4 regions of the Bacillus sp. MN7755 genome follow, and region 4 is predicted to be linked to each of the others. Evidence: riboswitches for the same ligand, from Rfam matches in the RefSeq annotation. Region 4 holds a riboswitch; each other region holds the start of a gene.

Region 1 (4,399 bases), on a different contig from region 4:
GCCATTTTTTCTGCTAATTCTTCGTTAAACAAAAATTTTAGCGGAACATATTTACTCATTTTTTCACCTCGGTGGTCAGTTAAAAGCAATTTTTATTTTTTAATCGACAATCCATAAACTAAAGTCTCACTTGGAGTCGTAATACTAAAACCAGTCGTCTTATAATCAAGTTTCACCGTATCACCAGTGTAATCTTTCGTGAATGAATCCATTTGTACAATAAAATCAGCATCTTCATATACAACATCATCTGCAACATATGTATCCCAAATTAAATCGACATCAACGAAAATACTACAAGAGTTTGTCATTGTTCCTCTAATACGAATAATCTTTTTGTCTTCACGTTCTAGACTATGTATAGCTGCTTTTGCTTCATCAGTAATGCGAATGTTCATGGTATCCCAACCTTTATTTATATTTCCTTTATTATTGCAAAAACAAGAGCAATAGGGAAGTAAAGAGGTTTGTAACAAAAAACGAGCAAACAAATTTGTTTGCTCGTTTCGTTTCATTTTATTTTAGTTCACATTTATCAAGTGGAATGACTTTTGTTTTCTTCGTAAATTTATATCCTAACCATAGTACTAAGAAGAGTGGTAAACCGATGTAAGAAACGAGTACACCGTTCCAATCGATTGATTCGCCCATAAATGCGCCGTAGTTTTGACCTAAAATTACGATGACACAAAGTGCAAATGCAAAGATTGGACCGAACGGGAACCATTTTGCTCTATATGGTAAGTCTTTTAAATCTTTTCCTTGTGCGATATATGCTTTACGGAAGCGATAATGACTAATTGCAATGCCGACCCATGCGATAAAGCCAGACATTCCTGATGCGTTTAATAACCAAATGTATACAACACCGTCACCGAATAAAGAAGCAATGAAAGCGATACTACCGACAATTGACGTTACGATTAATGCGTTAACAGGTACACCGCGGCTATCTAATTTACCAAGAAACTTTGGTGCTTTCCCTTGGCGAGCTAAATCCCAAAGCATACGAGTTGATGCATACATACCAGAGTTACCAGCAGATAGTACTGCCGTTAAAATAACAGCGTTCATAACAGAAGCAGCAAAGGCAACGCCCGCTTTTTCAAAAATAAGTGTAAATGGACTTACTGTTACATCACTTGCGGCAAGGCTTTCAGTTGTATAAGGAATTAATAAACCGATAACGAGAATCGCAAGAATATAGAATAAAAGAATACGCCAAAAGATCGAACGAATTGCTTTCGGAATATTACGTTCTGGATCAGAAGTTTCACCAGCAGCTACCCCAAGTAATTCAGTTCCTTGGAATGAGAAACCAGCTGCCATAAATACACCGATAATTGCCATGATGCCGCCGTTAAATGGTGCATCTGCAACTGTGAAGTTTTTAAAGCCAACAGTTTCGCCGCCCATAATTCCGAAAATCATCATAAAGCCGACAATTAAAAAGATAATAATAGTAACCACTTTAATAAGTGCGAACCAATATTCAGATTCACCAAACCCTTTAACAGATAAGTAGTTTAAAAGGAAAATAATAGCTAAACATAATCCGCTCCAAATGAGGGAAGGGGTATCTGGGAACCAAAATTTCATAATTAATGTTACAGCCGCTAGTTCAGCAGCTATCGTAATTGCCCAGTTATACCAATAGTTCCATCCAAGTGCAAAGCCAAGTGATGGATCAACAAATTTTGTTGCATACGTACTAAAAGATCCAGTAACAGGCATGTAAGCTGCGAGTTCAGCTAAGCTTGTCATTAAAAAGTAAACCATAATTCCAATTGCGGCGTATGCAACTAATGCACCACCAGGTCCAGCTGTGTGGATCACACCACCACTGGCAAGAAATAGTCCGGTACCAATTGTACCACCGAGAGAAATCATCGTAAGGTGCCGTGATTTTAAACTACGTTTTAATTCACCTTTTCCATTTGTAGTTTCTGTTTTAGAGGTAGTTTGATTCGTTGCGCTATTCATGTTCAACACTCCTTTTCTTGTAAGATAGGAAGGAGCGGGGGAGAAAAATACAAAAAACCGCCAAAGGAATTTGGCGGAACGTTTCACAAATAACCACCCCATCATACCCTTCCGTTAAGATAGCACCCCACGTTTACACGGTAATTTGTAAACGTGACAGTTCTGTTCCTTTCGGAGACAGCCCCAGCTCATATTTCCAGAGAAGAAATATAAACTTCGGCAACTTTTCCTTTCAAACGGAGTCGGTGACATTCTCTATGTCTCGTCCGTTTTACTCTTAAAAGTCGCAACCTCTACCTCATCGGATTGATGAGGATTTATATATTGCTAAGATTTTTAATATATGGCAATTGTAATGAGTTTCTGAATATATTGCAAGATATTTTGTTAGGAAAAGTCAAAAAATATCGGTTATTGTATAGGAAACGCTTGCAAAACTCCACCCGAACCTACTATTATGTAGCAATAAGCAAAGAAAAAATTGTTATACAAATGTTTCGCAAAAAATATTGAAAAACCCTTTAAAATTAAAAGAAAATTCAGAAAATATAATTCGACATAACTATCAAAAGAGGATTATTCCTTAAATTCGTTTCAAAGAATAAGTATAAATCTGATAAATAGAATGAATATTCTTTTTATTTCTGATAAAATTGAGGTATTGTTTAATTGAAAAGGGGAAATCAATATGAAATTAGAAACAGAAAGGCTCTATATAGTGCCGTGTACAGAAGAGAGTATTCACGTTGCTAATGAGCAAGGATATAATAGTGGTCCACATATTGTAGGGCATGTAGAAAATATAAAACAAAATAAGACTTTATTACCTTGGGGGGCGTGGTATGTCATTCGCAAGGAAGATGACATCGTTTTAGGTGATATAGGGTTTAAAGGGAAACCAAATGAGGAGCATACAGTAGAAATTGGTTACGGTTTTATTGAGAAATATTGGAATAAAGGGTATGCGACAGAAGCTGTAAGAGAACTAATAAATTGGACTTTTCAAACAGGAGAAGTAGAAACAATTATTGCGGAGACACTTCTTGAAAATGAAAGATCGATTCGTGTATTAGAGAAATTACATATGAAAAGAATTGGCACTACAGAAACAATGATTAATTGGAGAATGGAAAAATGAAAAATACCGCTCGAAGTATATCGGGCGGTATTTTTATCATTATGGAAGCATTTGTTTTTGATCATTCGGATATTTGGCTGTCGATGCGTTAGAACGATTGGAATGATTGCGAACAGCAATGAAAATAGAAATAATAACGACAAGGCCAACTGCCACGTAAGAAAGTGAAATAATAGTCGGATCCACTTTAAATGTAGTGAGCAGTGTACGAATGTTTGTAAAGATAATAAGGCCACCAACTAATACGCCAAGTAAATGTGCTGGAACGATGCGTACTAACCATGCAGCAATTGGAGCTGCGACAATACCGCCAAGCATTAACGCAAATACCCAAACCCAGCTTACTTGTTCCCAGCCAAGTGAGATGAAGAAGCCAATTGTTGCAGCAAGTGAAACAGGAAATTCACTCGTATCTACAGATCCGATAACTTTTCTAGCCTCATTTCCTCTTGCTAAAAGTACAGGTGTCGTAATCGGTCCCCAGCCACCGCCACCAGTTGAATCAACAAATCCAGCAAATAAGCCAAGCGGAACAAGTTGTTTAGCAGACATACGTTTCTTTGAAGTGACAATTTGTTTTTGAATGATGAATCGTAATAAAATATAAACCCCTAAAGTAAATAAAAATACGGAAATGTACGGTTTAATGACATCGCCAGGTAAATTACTTAAAAAACATGCCCCAATAAATGCGCCAACTGCTCCTGGCAATGTAAGCCTGGAAACGGTATATTTATCAACGTTTCCAAATTTGATATGAGATGCACCAGAAGCGGCGGTTGTAACAACTTCAGCTAAATGAACAGATGCGGAAGCGACAGCCGGTGCGATACCAAACATTAATAATAGTGAGGTAGATGTTACCCCATACGCCATTCCAAGCGCTCCATCGATCAATTGAGCGAAAAATCCAATAATAGCAAAGACAATTAATTTCTGCATAAAAAATCCCCCTGTAATAGTAAATGAAAAAGGCACTTTTCCCGTGTGAGAAAAGTGCCTTTGGTTTTTCCAATCAGCAATATTGAAATTTGTTTCATTATAATACACATTAATCGTATAAATCAACTGGGTTTTAAAGTTTTTTGAATTGAACGAAAGAAAAATAAAATATACAATAAAAGGATGGAGAGAAAGGGGAGAAAGACATGTTACTATTTGATCATCTCGTTCACGCAGTTCATGGCACACCGGAGGAAGCGGCAAAACAAATGCAGGAACTTGGATTTCATACTGTATTAGGCGGAGAGCATACGAACTGGGGTACTTGGAATAGTT
Region 2 (4,399 bases), on a different contig from region 4:
TTTGGATAGAGACTTGAAATCTATGTGTAAAATGATAATACATTTTTAAAAGCTCAAACAAGCATAACCACGTTCTAGAGTGAGGACGTGGTTAAAAATATAGTGGTTTCATTTATAATGAATTTCTGTTGGTATATCTAACGATTTTTGGAAATATCACTTACTTGTTACCGAGTTCTTCCGCTAAACCGATTAAAATGCCTTCGGTTCCCCGAATGTAACAGAGACGATACGAGTTCTCGTACTGAACTACTTCGCCAACGAGCTGAGCACCATGTTTAGTAAGTCTGGATACCATTTCGTCAATGTCTTCAACGGTGAACATGACGCGTAAATAACCGAGGGCGTTTACAGGAGCTGTCCGGTGATCTGCTATAGTAGGCGGGGTGAGAAATCGCGAAAGTTCAATTCGGCTATGGCCATCTGGCGTAACCATCATAGCAATCTCTACGCACTGAGAACCGAGTCCTGTTACACGACCAGCCCATTCACCTTCGACAGTTGCTCTACCTTCGAGTTTCAAACCAATCTCCTCGAAGAAAGAGATGGCGTTATCAAGAGATTCTACAACGATGCTGATATTATCCATTCTGAGTAATTTGTTGTTTGTCATTGTCTTTATCTCCTTATATGTAAAAGTGTATTATCTAACCATCTACATAATTATACTATTAAAAAGTTATAAACTCCTTCCGAACAAAAAACAGCTTGTCACAGTATAGGGAAATGTGACAAGCTATTTTTAAGTGTGCTATATAGTATCTTGTTAACAAACAATACCGCGACTTCCCCGCAAAATATTTCTACTCTGTATGCCATTAAAGGGTCCGATTGTTGTATAGAATGAAGTGTATTATTTAAATGATAAATATATTTCTTATTACTCTATATAATGCAAACAGCTTTCTATTTATATAGGAAGGAAATAGATTCATATAATTTGTTTTAAGTTTTACGAGTGAAAATTAACTCATCTGCACTAAAGGCTCAATTTTCGTCATAAATGATTGGTGCAGCGCCTCGACACCTGTTACTAAGTGAAGGCGATCAATAACGACAGACACTTTAATTTCTGATGTACTTACCATTTTAATATGAATATCTTCTTCTTTTAAAGTAGTGAACATATTCGCAGCAACACCAGGATTAGAGACCATACCAGATCCTACAATTGATACTTTTGCTAAATGATTTTCATATTCTACTGATTCATAGTGAAGTGCCTCTTTGTTTTGTTCCAATACTGCTAAAGTCTCTCTTAAATCATTAGAGTGGATGGAGAAGGAGAGATGAACAGTTCCTTCATTTGTAATACTTTGAATGATGATATCTACATTAATATGTGCCGCTGCTAATGTAGAGAAAACAGTTGAAAGCGAGCCTTGTTCCAATCCTTTCACTGTGATACGTGTAATATTATCTTCAAATGCAATACCTTTAACGATTGATTGTTGTTCCATGTTACATTCTCCTTTTACAATTGTTCCATTTTCTTGTTCCATACTTGAGCGAACTTCTAAAATGACATTATGATTTTTAGCAAACTCAACAGCACGCGGGTGTAATACACCAGCACCGAGGTTTGCAAGTTCTAACATTTCGTCATAAGAAATTTCATCTAATTTATAAGCATCTTTTACAACTCGTGGATCCGTCGTATATACGCCGGTCACATCTGTGTAAATATCACATTTTTTTGCGTTCAGTGCAGCAGCTAATGCAACAGCAGTTGTATCAGAACCACCTCGTCCAAGCGTTGTAATTTCAAAATCTTCACTGACTCCTTGGAAACCAGCTACAATAACAATCGTGCCTTTAGTAAGATAAGACTGAATTCGATCCGTATTAATTTCAGTAATCCGTGCACTACTATGTACAGATTCTGTCGTAATACCAGCTTGCCATCCTGTTAATGAAATCGCGTTATAACCTTTTGCTTGTAATGCCATCGTTAATAATGAAATAGTCACTTGCTCTCCTGTTGATAGAAGCATATCCATTTCGCGTTTACTCGGATTTTCTGTAATAGCGTTAGCAAGTGCTACAAGTTCATCTGTACTTTTTCCCATTGCCGAAACGACAGTGACGATACTATGTCCTCGTTCATATTCTTCAATAATTAAATTTGCTACATGTTGAATGCGCTCAACGCTTCCGACAGAAGTGCCACCAAATTTTTGTACAATCGTTTCCATTACGAATTCCTTCTTTCATCCATTTTTAAGAATAGATTAGGACATATATAAATCCCAATATTCCTGTAGTTACCAGAGAAAAAACAAAAAACACCATCTCAAATAAGTGAGGATGGTGCTGTTACAGGAAAAGGGAAACAGAAAACGGAGCTAATAAAAAAACCGCCAAAAAAGGAATACCATAAAAATGATATCTCTTTTTTGTAGATAGCTCTTCATACGTACACGTCTGTACATATGACAGTTCTGTTTCTATTCGAAAACAGCCCCAATCGATATATGCAGAGAAATGTATCGATTTCGGCAATACTTCCTTTCATCTAATTTCCTAGACATCTCTGTGTCTCCATTAGAATACTCATAAGTATCGCAACCTCTATCTCACGTTTTAGGCGAGAGTGTTTGATTTATGAAGTTGTTGGTAACATTTGTTTTATAATAATTTAAATTTTTCGTGGAATCAAGTGTTTTATATATATTTTAAAAATTCTTTCTATTTACAAGAAAGTTTGTGAAAAATGTAGCAAAATAAATTTATTACATGTACATTAACATTATAGTGCATTGGAGGTGGAAGAATGCAGAGGAAAAAGCCTATTTATGTTTCGGCAGAAATGAACACAACGATGGAGAAATTATGGGAATACACGCAAGATCCGGATTTACATACTGAGTGGGATGCTCGCTTTACTGAAATTTCATATTTAGAGAAAGTAGATGGAGAACCGCAGAAGTTTTTATATAAAACAAAAATCGGATTTGGACTTGAAATAGCTGGGGAAGGGGAATCGATAGGTGAAATAAGAAAAGAAACAGGTGAAAGAATTTCTTCTTTAAAATTTTGGACAGACAATCAATTATCACTTATACAAATTGGGCGTGGTTATTGGAAGTATACACCGCTTAAAAAATACATTCATTTTGAGACGCAATATGATTATGATACAAGGTATGGTCGTCTAGGCAATGTAATAGATTTCTATATTTTTCGGCCGTTATTAGGTTGGGCAACTGCTTGGAGTTTTGATGCTTTAAAATTATGGTTAGAAAAAGGACTTCATCCTAGGTTGCTAATGAGAAGAACGATGACATATTGGATCGTATGTTTTTTATTTGCACTTGTATGGATGTATCAAGGAATAGTGCCGAAACTAGTGTTTACTCATTCAGAAGAAGTAAAAATGCTATCTGTGATGATTGGTTCAACTGCACATAGTATTTTTGTACTTAAAATAATTGGAATACTAGAAATTATTTTTGGTATCATATGGCTGTTACCATTTCCAAAACGAAAAGTATTTATAGTACATATTTTTATGTTAGTAGCCTTAACGATAGCGGCAGGCTTTACGAATATCGCAAGCTTTACAGAGCCGTTTAATCCAATTACATTAAACGTTCTACTAATGGGGTTATCGATTGTCGGTTATATAAATAGTTTTGATTTACCAAGTGCAAAAAATTGCAAGAGGAAGAGAAAGGGATAGTGTATGGCTAATATTTATGAAAGACTATTAGGAGATTCTTATAAAAAACTTCATCCAAAATTACAGAAACGCTATGAGATTACAGAAGAAAATAGCTTTACTGGAGAAGGAAAGATGGATGAAATTTACGGTGGTTCTTTTTTTGTAAAATTAATATTAAAAATTGCATCGAAGTTTCGAATGTTTTTCTCTGAGAGAGGTAAGGAAGTGCCATTTACAATACATAATACCGCTGAGCGTGATGAACATGGACATGAACTTGTGCGGTGGAATCGTACTTTTTATTTTCATAATAAGAAAAGATATTTTAATGCGGTAATGAAAATTGATGAAAATGAAATTGTAGATTATTTTGGTGAACCACATATACTCGTCTCTACATTGAATTTTCATATTGATGAGTTAGGGGCAATGCATATTTCTTCGAAGAAACAATGGTTTTATATGTTTGGAAGAAAAATCTCTTTACCGAAACTTTTATACGGAGAGGCAAAAATTGTTGAAAGTTATGATGACGAATTACAATGTTTTCGAATTCATGTACAAGTACGAAATCCGTTAATTGGTTCGCTATTTTCATATAAGGGAACGTTTGTGGAAAGGAAATAAACGATATGAGAAATATAATATTTGGTCTTGCTTGTTATATTATTTTTCTAATATGTGAGTGGTCAAATGTAAATCCAGTTGAAGCAATTATTTTATTATCTATTTTGT
Region 3 (4,399 bases), on a different contig from region 4:
TAAAATGAATGATAGTATAAAACTGATTCCAATTATAATGCGGTTTCGGTGCTTAGATGCAAATAAAGCAAAACCGAAAAATAAAAGTAACGCAGCCAGTGGATTAATAAAAAGCATAAACTCTTCAAAGAAATTATCAATTTTAATATCAAATGCTAGCTTGTACACAATATATGTTTTTATCCATAATAAAACGACTGCAACGAGTGCAAATCGCAGTTTTGGAAACAGACGTTGTAGCATAATATACTCCTCTCTTAAAAAGCATGACAGTTCTTGTGAGCCGGTTTGAGTGGCGCCTCATTTTATATATACGAACAGTCCTTTGTTATTATGTTTATTATACTATGAGTATCATTATACGAAAATAAAAGAGAGTTGTGGGCTTTTTTATAATAATTGAGTAGAAAAAGGGCAGTGGGAGACAATAAAACGGAGTTTCTATGTATGATAATTATCGTGCGTAGAAAGAATCGTGTAACAATACGGAGGTTATAATGCGAAAATTATTATATTGTATAGTATGCAGTAGTGTTATACTTTTTGCTTCACCGAGTGTGTTGGTAGCCCAATATGATGCACCTCTTATGGAAGATGCCCTTTATTCTGTTTTATTTCCAAAAATAAATAAAGCAATTGAAAAACAATATGGGAGCTTGAAGCCGTATCAATGTCCAAAAATTATTAGTTTAAAAAAAGTGTATAGCGGTACATATTTATTTCAAGCGGCTATTGAAGTAACGAAGTATGAACGAGTCGCTGGAAAAATTGCTCCACCATTTGAGAAGGTAACGATTACATTTAATAACGACGAAGGCGAATGGGAAGTGACAAAGATTTTAGTAAAGCGCTTACCGAATGATACGAAACTAAACTGTAAAAAAACAATATAAAAAATTGTTTGACAAATAAAATGGTCCTTTGGTATTGTTAATAGCAACAATTAGATGTTTGAAAATTAAATAGACTTACCTCATCTACTCTCAAAGGTAGAGGCCGCGATAGGAAAGAGTAAGCTATGGGAGATTTAATGGAATCTGTGATCATAGGTTGAAAGGGACTATTGCCGAAATATAAGAATAACCATCTTATTCATATATTGGGACTGCATTGAATAAATGTAGTACTGTCATAAGATTTATTTTATGGAGAGCTATTTGGAGATGTTGATGCGGTTTCTTATTTTGAGGAGATAACAACTCGTTTATTTTTTCAATATATATTTTTCCTAATAAGAAACGCGTGTGAACATTGTTCCGCGCGTTTTTTGTCTATCTAAAAGCGTGCTGCAATGAATAGAAGATTGGGGTTATGAGTTTTAGAGGAAATAAGGGAGGAATTCAAATGTATTTACACGGCACAAGCCGAATCAATGGGCAAGGACACTTAGAAATTGGAGGGTGCGATACGACGCAGCTAGCAAAACAATACGGAACACCGCTTTATGTATACGATGAAGAGTCAATTCGAGGAAAGTGCCGCGCGTTTCATCGTGCTTTTAAAGAAAGTGGGTTCTCTTATCAAGTAGCATATGCAAGCAAGGCGTTCTTGTGCATGGAGATGTGCCGAGTAGCTCGTGAAGAGAATATGTCATTAGACGTTGTTTCTGGAGGGGAATTATATACTGCGCTTCAAGCAGGATTTCCGGCATCGCGTATTCATTTTCACGGCAATAATAAAACAGAAGAAGAGATCGTGATGGCTCTTCAGGCGAATATTGGTTGTTTTGTCGTAGATAATTTCTTGGAATTAGAAATTTTGCATGATTTAGCAGTGCAACACGGGAAATTTGTGAACATATTAATCCGTGTAACGCCTGGAGTAGAGGCACACACACATGAATATATTACAACAGGTCAAGATGATTCGAAATTTGGATTTGGCGTTTCAAATGGTCAAGCGATGCAAGCCATTGAACTTGCTTTACAAAAATCAAATTATAATGTGTTAGGAATTCATTCACATATCGGATCGCAAATATTTGAAACGGCTGGATTTGTTCGAGCGATTGAAGTTCTTCATCAATTTTTAGAAGAAGTGAGAGAGCGAACGAACTATGTAGTAAAAGTGCTAAATGTGGGCGGAGGATTCGGAATACGCTACACAGAGTCAGATACACCATTAACTCTTGAGACATATGTGCGAGCTGTAACAAGTGCAGTGAGAGAACAATTTACAGTATATAATTATCCATTGCCAGAAATATGGGTTGAGCCAGGCCGTAGTATTGTAGGTGATGCTGGAACGACAATTTATACAGTCGGATCTGTGAAAGACATTCCTGGTATTCGGAAATATGTATCAGTGGATGGTGGGATGACTGATAATTTAAGACCAGCTTTATATAACGCTCGTTATGAAGCTATGTTAGCAAATCGAGGGAATGATGAGAATGAGGAAATCGTTTCGATTGCTGGGAAGTGCTGTGAGAGTGGAGATATGTTGATTTGGGATATTACTCTACCGAAAGTTGCTTCTGCCGATTTATTAGCAGTTTCTTGTACGGGAGCATATGGGTACTCAATGGCAAATAATTATAACCGTATTCGAAGACCAGCCGTCGTCTTTGCAAAAGGTGGAACATCTCAAATTGTTGTAGAGCGCGAAACATATGAAAATATTATTGGGAACGATCGCATACGTATTAAAGAACTTGTTTAAATGGGGAAAAGGAGTTGTTCGGATGGGCAATTCCTTTTTTATAAAATAAAATAATTAAAATATATCGGAAAACTAGGATTGAAAAAAATCAGAATTATGATAAAATACAAATACAAAGCTTATCAAGAGAAGCGGAGGGAACTGGCCCGACGAAGCTCGGCAACCTGCTTATAGAAAGCAAGGTGCTAAATCCAGCAAAATGGAATCCATTTTGAAAGATAAGGTAAAATATATTACCGAACAGTCTTTTCGAAATGGGAAAGATTTTTTTTATGAATAAAAAGGGGGGCTGTTCGCGTGAGTGTACGGGAACATTATGAGGAAGTATCTGAGAAAATTCAAGCGATGCTTGCTGATATGAAATATGGTTCAATTACAATTGTTGTGCAAGATGGAAAAGTCATTCAATTAGAAAAAAGTGAAAAAGTACGTTTAAAGTAAAAAAGCGCTGACTAGAAAAACTAGAGGCGGTTTTAACCTATTTTATTAGGTTAAAACCGTCTTTTTGCTTTTACAGGGGGAAAAAACATGTTGACGTATGAAACGTGGGAAGAAAATGCTGTTTCATTTTCAGAAGAAGATGAAACGAAAGGCGCGCTGTCAGTATTAAGTTGGGCTTATAAAGAGTATAAAGATGAAATTGTATACGCATGTAGCTTTGGAGTGGAAAGTATGGTATTACTGCATCTTATAAACCAAGTAAATCCATCTGCTAAAGTTGTATTTTTGGATACAAACGTACATTTTCAAGAAACGTATGAATTAATTCAAAAAGTGCGGGAACGATTTCCTTCATTGAATATTATAGAAAAACAGCCAAAACTTACACTTGATGAACAAGCAAAATTGCATGGTGATAGGCTGTGGGAAAACAATCCCAATCTTTGTTGTAAGATTAGAAAAATTTTACCTTTAGAAGAATCATTGGCAAATGAAAAAGCGTGGATATCAGGATTGAGAAGGGAACAATCAGAAAACCGTAAGCATACAAGGTTTATAAATCACGATCATCGCTTTCAATCTATTAAAGTTTGTCCGCTCATTCATTGGACGTGGAAAGAGGTATGGCGATATGTATACAAACATAGCTTGCCGTATAACCCATTGCATGATATTGGATATCCAAGTATTGGGTGTGAGAAGTGTACGCTGCCTGTAGGAGAGGGTGGCGATTCGAGAGATGGTAGATGGGCTGGGAAAGTGAAAACAGAATGTGGCCTTCATTACCAATAAGATGAATTTGAAAATAAAGCTAAGAGAGGGTATAGAAAATGAGTACAGTAAACGAATTAATAAATCGAATAGACGAGACATACGACGTATCACAAATTGAAAAAGAAATTCAACTAGATAACATTGCGTTAAGTGATTTAGAGCTATTAGCGACAGGGGGATATAGCCCGCTTACTGGTTTTTTAGGAAAGAAAGATTATGATTCGGTTGTAGAAACGCTTCGTTTAGCAAATGGGAGCGTTTGGAGTATACCAATTACATTACCAGTTATAGAAGAAGTTGCAGAGACTCTAAAAGCTGGAGAGGAAGTAAAACTTGTTAACGGTGGAAATGTATATGGTGTTATTCAAATAGAAGATGTTTTTGTGCCTGATAAGGAAAAAGAAGCGTTATTAGTGTATAAAACGACGGATGAGGCTCATCCTGGAGTGAAAAAATTATACGAAAGACCTAACGTTTACGTTGGAGGAGCTATTATTCTTACAAAACGTTTTGAAAATAATCC
Region 4 (4,399 bases):
TAAAGGTGCATTTTTTCCTTCTTATACAAATTGAACAAAAAGCACTTTAACAAATCCTAGTTATAGATACGAGCCTTTTTTATAGGTAAATTCACACATTCTACAGAAATTTGATACCCTAGCCATCGCTCAGCAATATGTTCAAATGATAAGGCAGAGCCTGTTGTAAAAAAGCGATGCTTCGGATTCAGGTTATCAGACAGGATTCCTTTGTGCTGTAAAATTGTGCTTAACTCTATCGCTGTTTCTTCTGCGGAACTAATAATCGTTACATCTTCTCCTAGTTCCTTTTTTATATAGGACTCTAAAAGTGGATAATGCGTACATCCAAGAATTAACGTATCTATATCTTCTTTCGTTAATGGCAGTAAAGCTTGTTTCACTTGCTGCGTTACATATGCAATATCTTCTAATTGATTTTCTACAACTGTAGCTAAAGTCGGGCACGCGTGACTATGTACTTCCAAATATGTATCAAGCTCGTGCAATGCTTTTTCGTACATATTAGACTGTATCGTACCTACAGTTCCAATTACTCCGATTTTCCCTTTCTTTGTCACTTTAATTGCCGCTCTTGCTCCCGGATGTATAACGCCAATAACCGGAATGGACAGTGCTTCTTGTAGCGCAGTCAATGCAGCAGCTGCTGCAGTATTACATGCTACCACTAGAGCTTTTAACGGAAATTGTTTGAGGAACTCAACCATTTCAAATACGAAAGATTGTACCTCTTCTACACTTCTTGGCCCATACGGACAACGCTCATTATCACCAAGATAATAAATGCTCTCTTTAGGCAATTGTCTTATAATTTCGCTCGCAACTGTTAATCCCCCAACTCCCGAATCTAACACACCTATCACTGAATGTTTATGACATACAGACATATACTTCATCCCCTTTTCAATCTTCTAGCGTCAATAACATTTATTATATTATGAAAATTCAATATTACATAATAATCCCTCTCCCTTTTAATCACAAACTCTTCTCTATAATCTGATTATTACTATATCCATTGACGTATAAAAATTCATTTGTTACTCTTAAAGACGTTAATTTAATATTTAAATCCTCATTCGTATCTCGGTGAGGTAGAGGTTGCAATCATTAAGAGTATCATTTCAGGAGATGTAGTGGCATTGATGAAGGAATGAGAAAGGAATGATTGCCGAAGTAAGCCCGTGTCCACCATGCACGCTTGCTGGGTCTGCATTTAATAAGTGCAGAACTGTCACAAACGAAACGTTTCGTTTGTGGAGAGCTATCGAGAGGTATGTCGTGGGTTTCTTATAAGATAGAAAGCATGTAGCGGCAGATTACGTGCTTTTTTTGTTTTGTTTGGGACTTCTCTTCTCTACTAAGAAGACATACATATCTCCTCGCTTGACTTGGTTATACTAACTTTGGAGGTATTTTCTATGCAACAAAAAAAATGGGGCTTTTGGGTACTAACAGCTTTCGTTGTCGGTAACATGGTTGGCGCTGGGATTTTCATGGTGCCAAGTACGTTGGCACAAACAGCAAGCCCTCTCGGTGTCACTTTAGCTTGGTTAACAACAGGGTTTGGTGTTTTAATGCTAGCTCTTGTTTTCGGTAATTTAGCAATTCGTCGTCCTGATTTAACGACAGGACCACAAAGTCATGCATATGCTTTATTCTCAACACCAAAAAAGAAAAAAATGGCTGGTTTCAGTATGGTATGGGGATATTGGGTTGCAAACTGGGCAAGTAATGTTGCCATCATTACATCTTTCGCGGGATACTTATCACTCTTCTTCCCAATTATGAAAGATACACGACTACTATTTTCAATCGGTTCTTTTAACATAGAAGTCGGAAAACTAATTACATTTACGATTTGTTCCATCTTACTTTGGGGAACTCATATTATATTAACAAACGGTGTAAGTGGAGCTGGAAAACTAAACTTCTTAGCAACAACAACGAAAGTAACTGGATTCCTTTTATTCATCGTCGTTACGTTATTTGCATTCGAAGCTTCTAAGTTTGGACAATGGTACACACCGATGATCGATAAATCAGGTGTATCACACGGTCTTCTTTCACAAGTAAACTTAGCTGCTCTTACAACGCTTTGGGCATTTATTGGAATTGAATCAGCGGTTCTTTTATCAAACCGTGCTGTTTCTCCAAAAACGGTAAAACGCGCAACAGTTGCTGGATTACTTATTACAGTTGCGATTTACTTAGGAATTACAATTTTAACAATGGGTGTACTTCACGTTGATAAATTACAAGCTTCAGAACGTCCATTAGCAGATGCATTAAACGCTGCAATGGGTCATGGCGGCGGGAAACTGATGGCATTACTTGCTCTTACTTCCCTATTCGGTTCGATCTTAGGCTGGATTTTATTAAGCTCAGAAGTACCTTATCAAGCAGCAAAAGAAGGTTTCTTCCCTTCCTTCTTCACAAAAACAAACAAAAAAGGAAGTCCAATTTACTCATTACGACTAACAAACATTATGTCGCAAGTATTCTTATTCTCAACATTATCAGGAACAATTGCAGAGGCTTATACATTCGTTATTACCGTATCAACACTGGCCTACCTCATTCCATATCTCGTTTCACCAATCTTCCAGTTAAAACTAGTCGCTACTGGTGAAACATATAAAAATGAAATGCGGGCAAGAATTACAGATGGCATAGTCGCAGTGATTGCACTTTGCTACGCACTATGGGTTATTAAAACGGGTGCATCGGATATTAAAACGTTCCTTCTCGGAATTGGTTTATTCGTAATTGGCTTTGCCTTCTATCCACTAATGAATCGTGACCAGAAAAAAAATAACGAAAAGAAAAACGGGCAAGTTGCATAACGCAATTTGCTCGTTTTTTCTTTTGTAAAACATATATAATAGAACAAAGAGGTGAAAAACATGTCAATTGAATCACTATGGAGCAGCCGCTTCCAACAACATATTCAAAATATCATTACATACTTTGCACGTATGATTAACGGTTTACTATATAGCTTTATCTTTATTTCATGCGTTGGTGCATATTACTATGCTCAGTTTCTAAAAACATCTCCTTCTAAAGGAATATCTTTACTACTCATAACGCTCGTACTTACATTCATTATAACGAGATGCCCGATCCGTACATTTATCCAAAAGCCTGATGCTGTCTATTTACTAGCACTAGAAGAGAAATTAACATCTTATTTTAAAAAATCTCTTCTATATAATTACATCATTCAGCTTTTCCCATTGTTATTTACATTCCTTATTCTCGTTCCACTTGCCATGCAACCCTTACAATTAACTGTACCTTTCTTATGTACAATCTTTATCGTTTTAATGATTACGAAAGCTTGGAACATATACATACATTGGATGTGGCGTGATAGTTATGAAAAAAACATATGGCTTATCATTCGTATTGCTTGTAACGCACTCCTTATTTACATGCTGTTTTATGCGGCAAATGTTCTCATATTAGGCGGATTACTCTTGCTACTTACTTTCCTTTTTCTATATACGAAAAAGCAACCTACAAAACGAATACCGTGGGATTACATAATTGAACAAGAAGAAAAAATGAACGTTCGTTTCTATCAATTTGCTAGCATTTTCACCGATGTTCCGCAACTGAATAAGCAAGTAAATAAACGAAAATGGCTTACAAATTGGATTGAACCTTTATTACATAAAAAGCAAGCAACTTTCTTCTATTTACATACACTAGCATTTTTACGTGGGAATGATTATTTCGGTATATATATTCGCTTAGGGTTAATCGGTGCTTTCGCCCTATACTTTATTCCAAATATATACGTAAAAGGTGCTATTGCTTACATCGTCCTATATATGATTTCTATGCAGCTCCGTTCCCTGTGGAAATATTTTTCAGGAAATATTATTGTAGCATTATATCCAATTGATACTGAAAAAAGAATGAATCAATTTCTTCGCTTAATCTTTATATTACTAAGCATTCAACTCATTGTATTTTCAATTGTTATACTCATTGCTACCGTACAATTTTTACATAGCCTTATCATTATGATTATCGGGTTACTCTGGATCAAATTTATTATTGTACCAAAAACGAAGCAACGCATTTCTTCGTTTTAACGAAAAGAATTATCTTAAAAGCCAAGGAGAAAATAAATTATCTCCTTGGCTTTTTTATTTTTCTTCCTCAAACAAGAATAACTGAAACAACCGATATTTTATGATTTTTACATACAAAAACGATAATACATGTTTACGTCCTAATAAAAAGGGTATTTATTAAATTAACAGGGCAAAGGAGGGGCCTATATTGTGAATAAAAAAATTGAACAACTGGAACAACACGTTACCAATAATCAATGCAAACATGCTTTAACAACAAACCAAGGATTAAAAATAGCCGAAGATGAATT

What was found. Region 4 has a riboswitch for lysine ahead of ACYVEC_RS22390 (amino acid permease). Riboswitches for the same ligand answer to the same signal wherever they lie in the genome.
Region 1: another riboswitch for lysine. It lies ahead of ACYVEC_RS28170 (amino acid permease); the one in region 4 lies ahead of ACYVEC_RS22390 (amino acid permease).
Region 2: another riboswitch for lysine. It lies ahead of ACYVEC_RS27395 (aspartate kinase); the one in region 4 lies ahead of ACYVEC_RS22390 (amino acid permease).
Region 3: another riboswitch for lysine. It lies ahead of lysA (diaminopimelate decarboxylase); the one in region 4 lies ahead of ACYVEC_RS22390 (amino acid permease).

What each region holds. Positions count from the first base shown of each region.
Region 1 is NZ_BTRL01000029.1:153,545-157,943, reverse strand. It holds gene ACYVEC_RS28180 (DNA alkylation repair protein) at 1-59, opposite strand, end outside; gene ACYVEC_RS28175 (iron-sulfur cluster biosynthesis family protein) at 93-398, opposite strand; gene ACYVEC_RS28170 (amino acid permease) at 517-1,983, opposite strand; lysine riboswitch at 2,096-2,287, opposite strand; gene ACYVEC_RS28165 (GNAT family N-acetyltransferase) at 2,672-3,121, shown strand; gene ACYVEC_RS28160 (sulfite exporter TauE/SafE family protein) at 3,161-4,063, opposite strand; gene ACYVEC_RS28155 (VOC family protein) at 4,270-4,399, shown strand, end outside.
Region 2 is NZ_BTRL01000028.1:114,562-118,960, reverse strand. It holds gene ACYVEC_RS27400 (VOC family protein) at 161-613, opposite strand; gene ACYVEC_RS27395 (aspartate kinase) at 966-2,195, opposite strand; lysine riboswitch at 2,396-2,582, opposite strand; gene ACYVEC_RS27390 (DoxX-like family protein) at 2,774-3,682, shown strand; gene ACYVEC_RS27385 (DUF4166 domain-containing protein) at 3,686-4,291, shown strand; gene ACYVEC_RS27380 (YndJ family protein) at 4,297-4,399, shown strand, end outside.
Region 3 is NZ_BTRL01000008.1:436,537-440,935, forward strand. It holds gene ACYVEC_RS09370 (LTA synthase family protein) at 1-243, opposite strand, end outside; gene ACYVEC_RS09375 (DUF3888 domain-containing protein) at 498-893, shown strand; lysine riboswitch at 983-1,164, shown strand; gene lysA (diaminopimelate decarboxylase) at 1,345-2,661, shown strand; SAM riboswitch class I at 2,778-2,886, shown strand; gene ACYVEC_RS09385 (YezD family protein) at 2,959-3,102, shown strand; gene ACYVEC_RS09390 (phosphoadenylyl-sulfate reductase) at 3,190-3,894, shown strand; gene sat (sulfate adenylyltransferase) at 3,933-4,399, shown strand, end outside.
Region 4 is NZ_BTRL01000019.1:105,231-109,629, reverse strand. It holds gene racE (glutamate racemase) at 57-887, opposite strand; lysine riboswitch at 1,088-1,275, shown strand; gene ACYVEC_RS22390 (amino acid permease) at 1,422-2,846, shown strand; gene ACYVEC_RS22385 (ABC transporter permease) at 2,907-4,106, shown strand; gene ACYVEC_RS22380 (catalase) at 4,299-4,399, shown strand, end outside.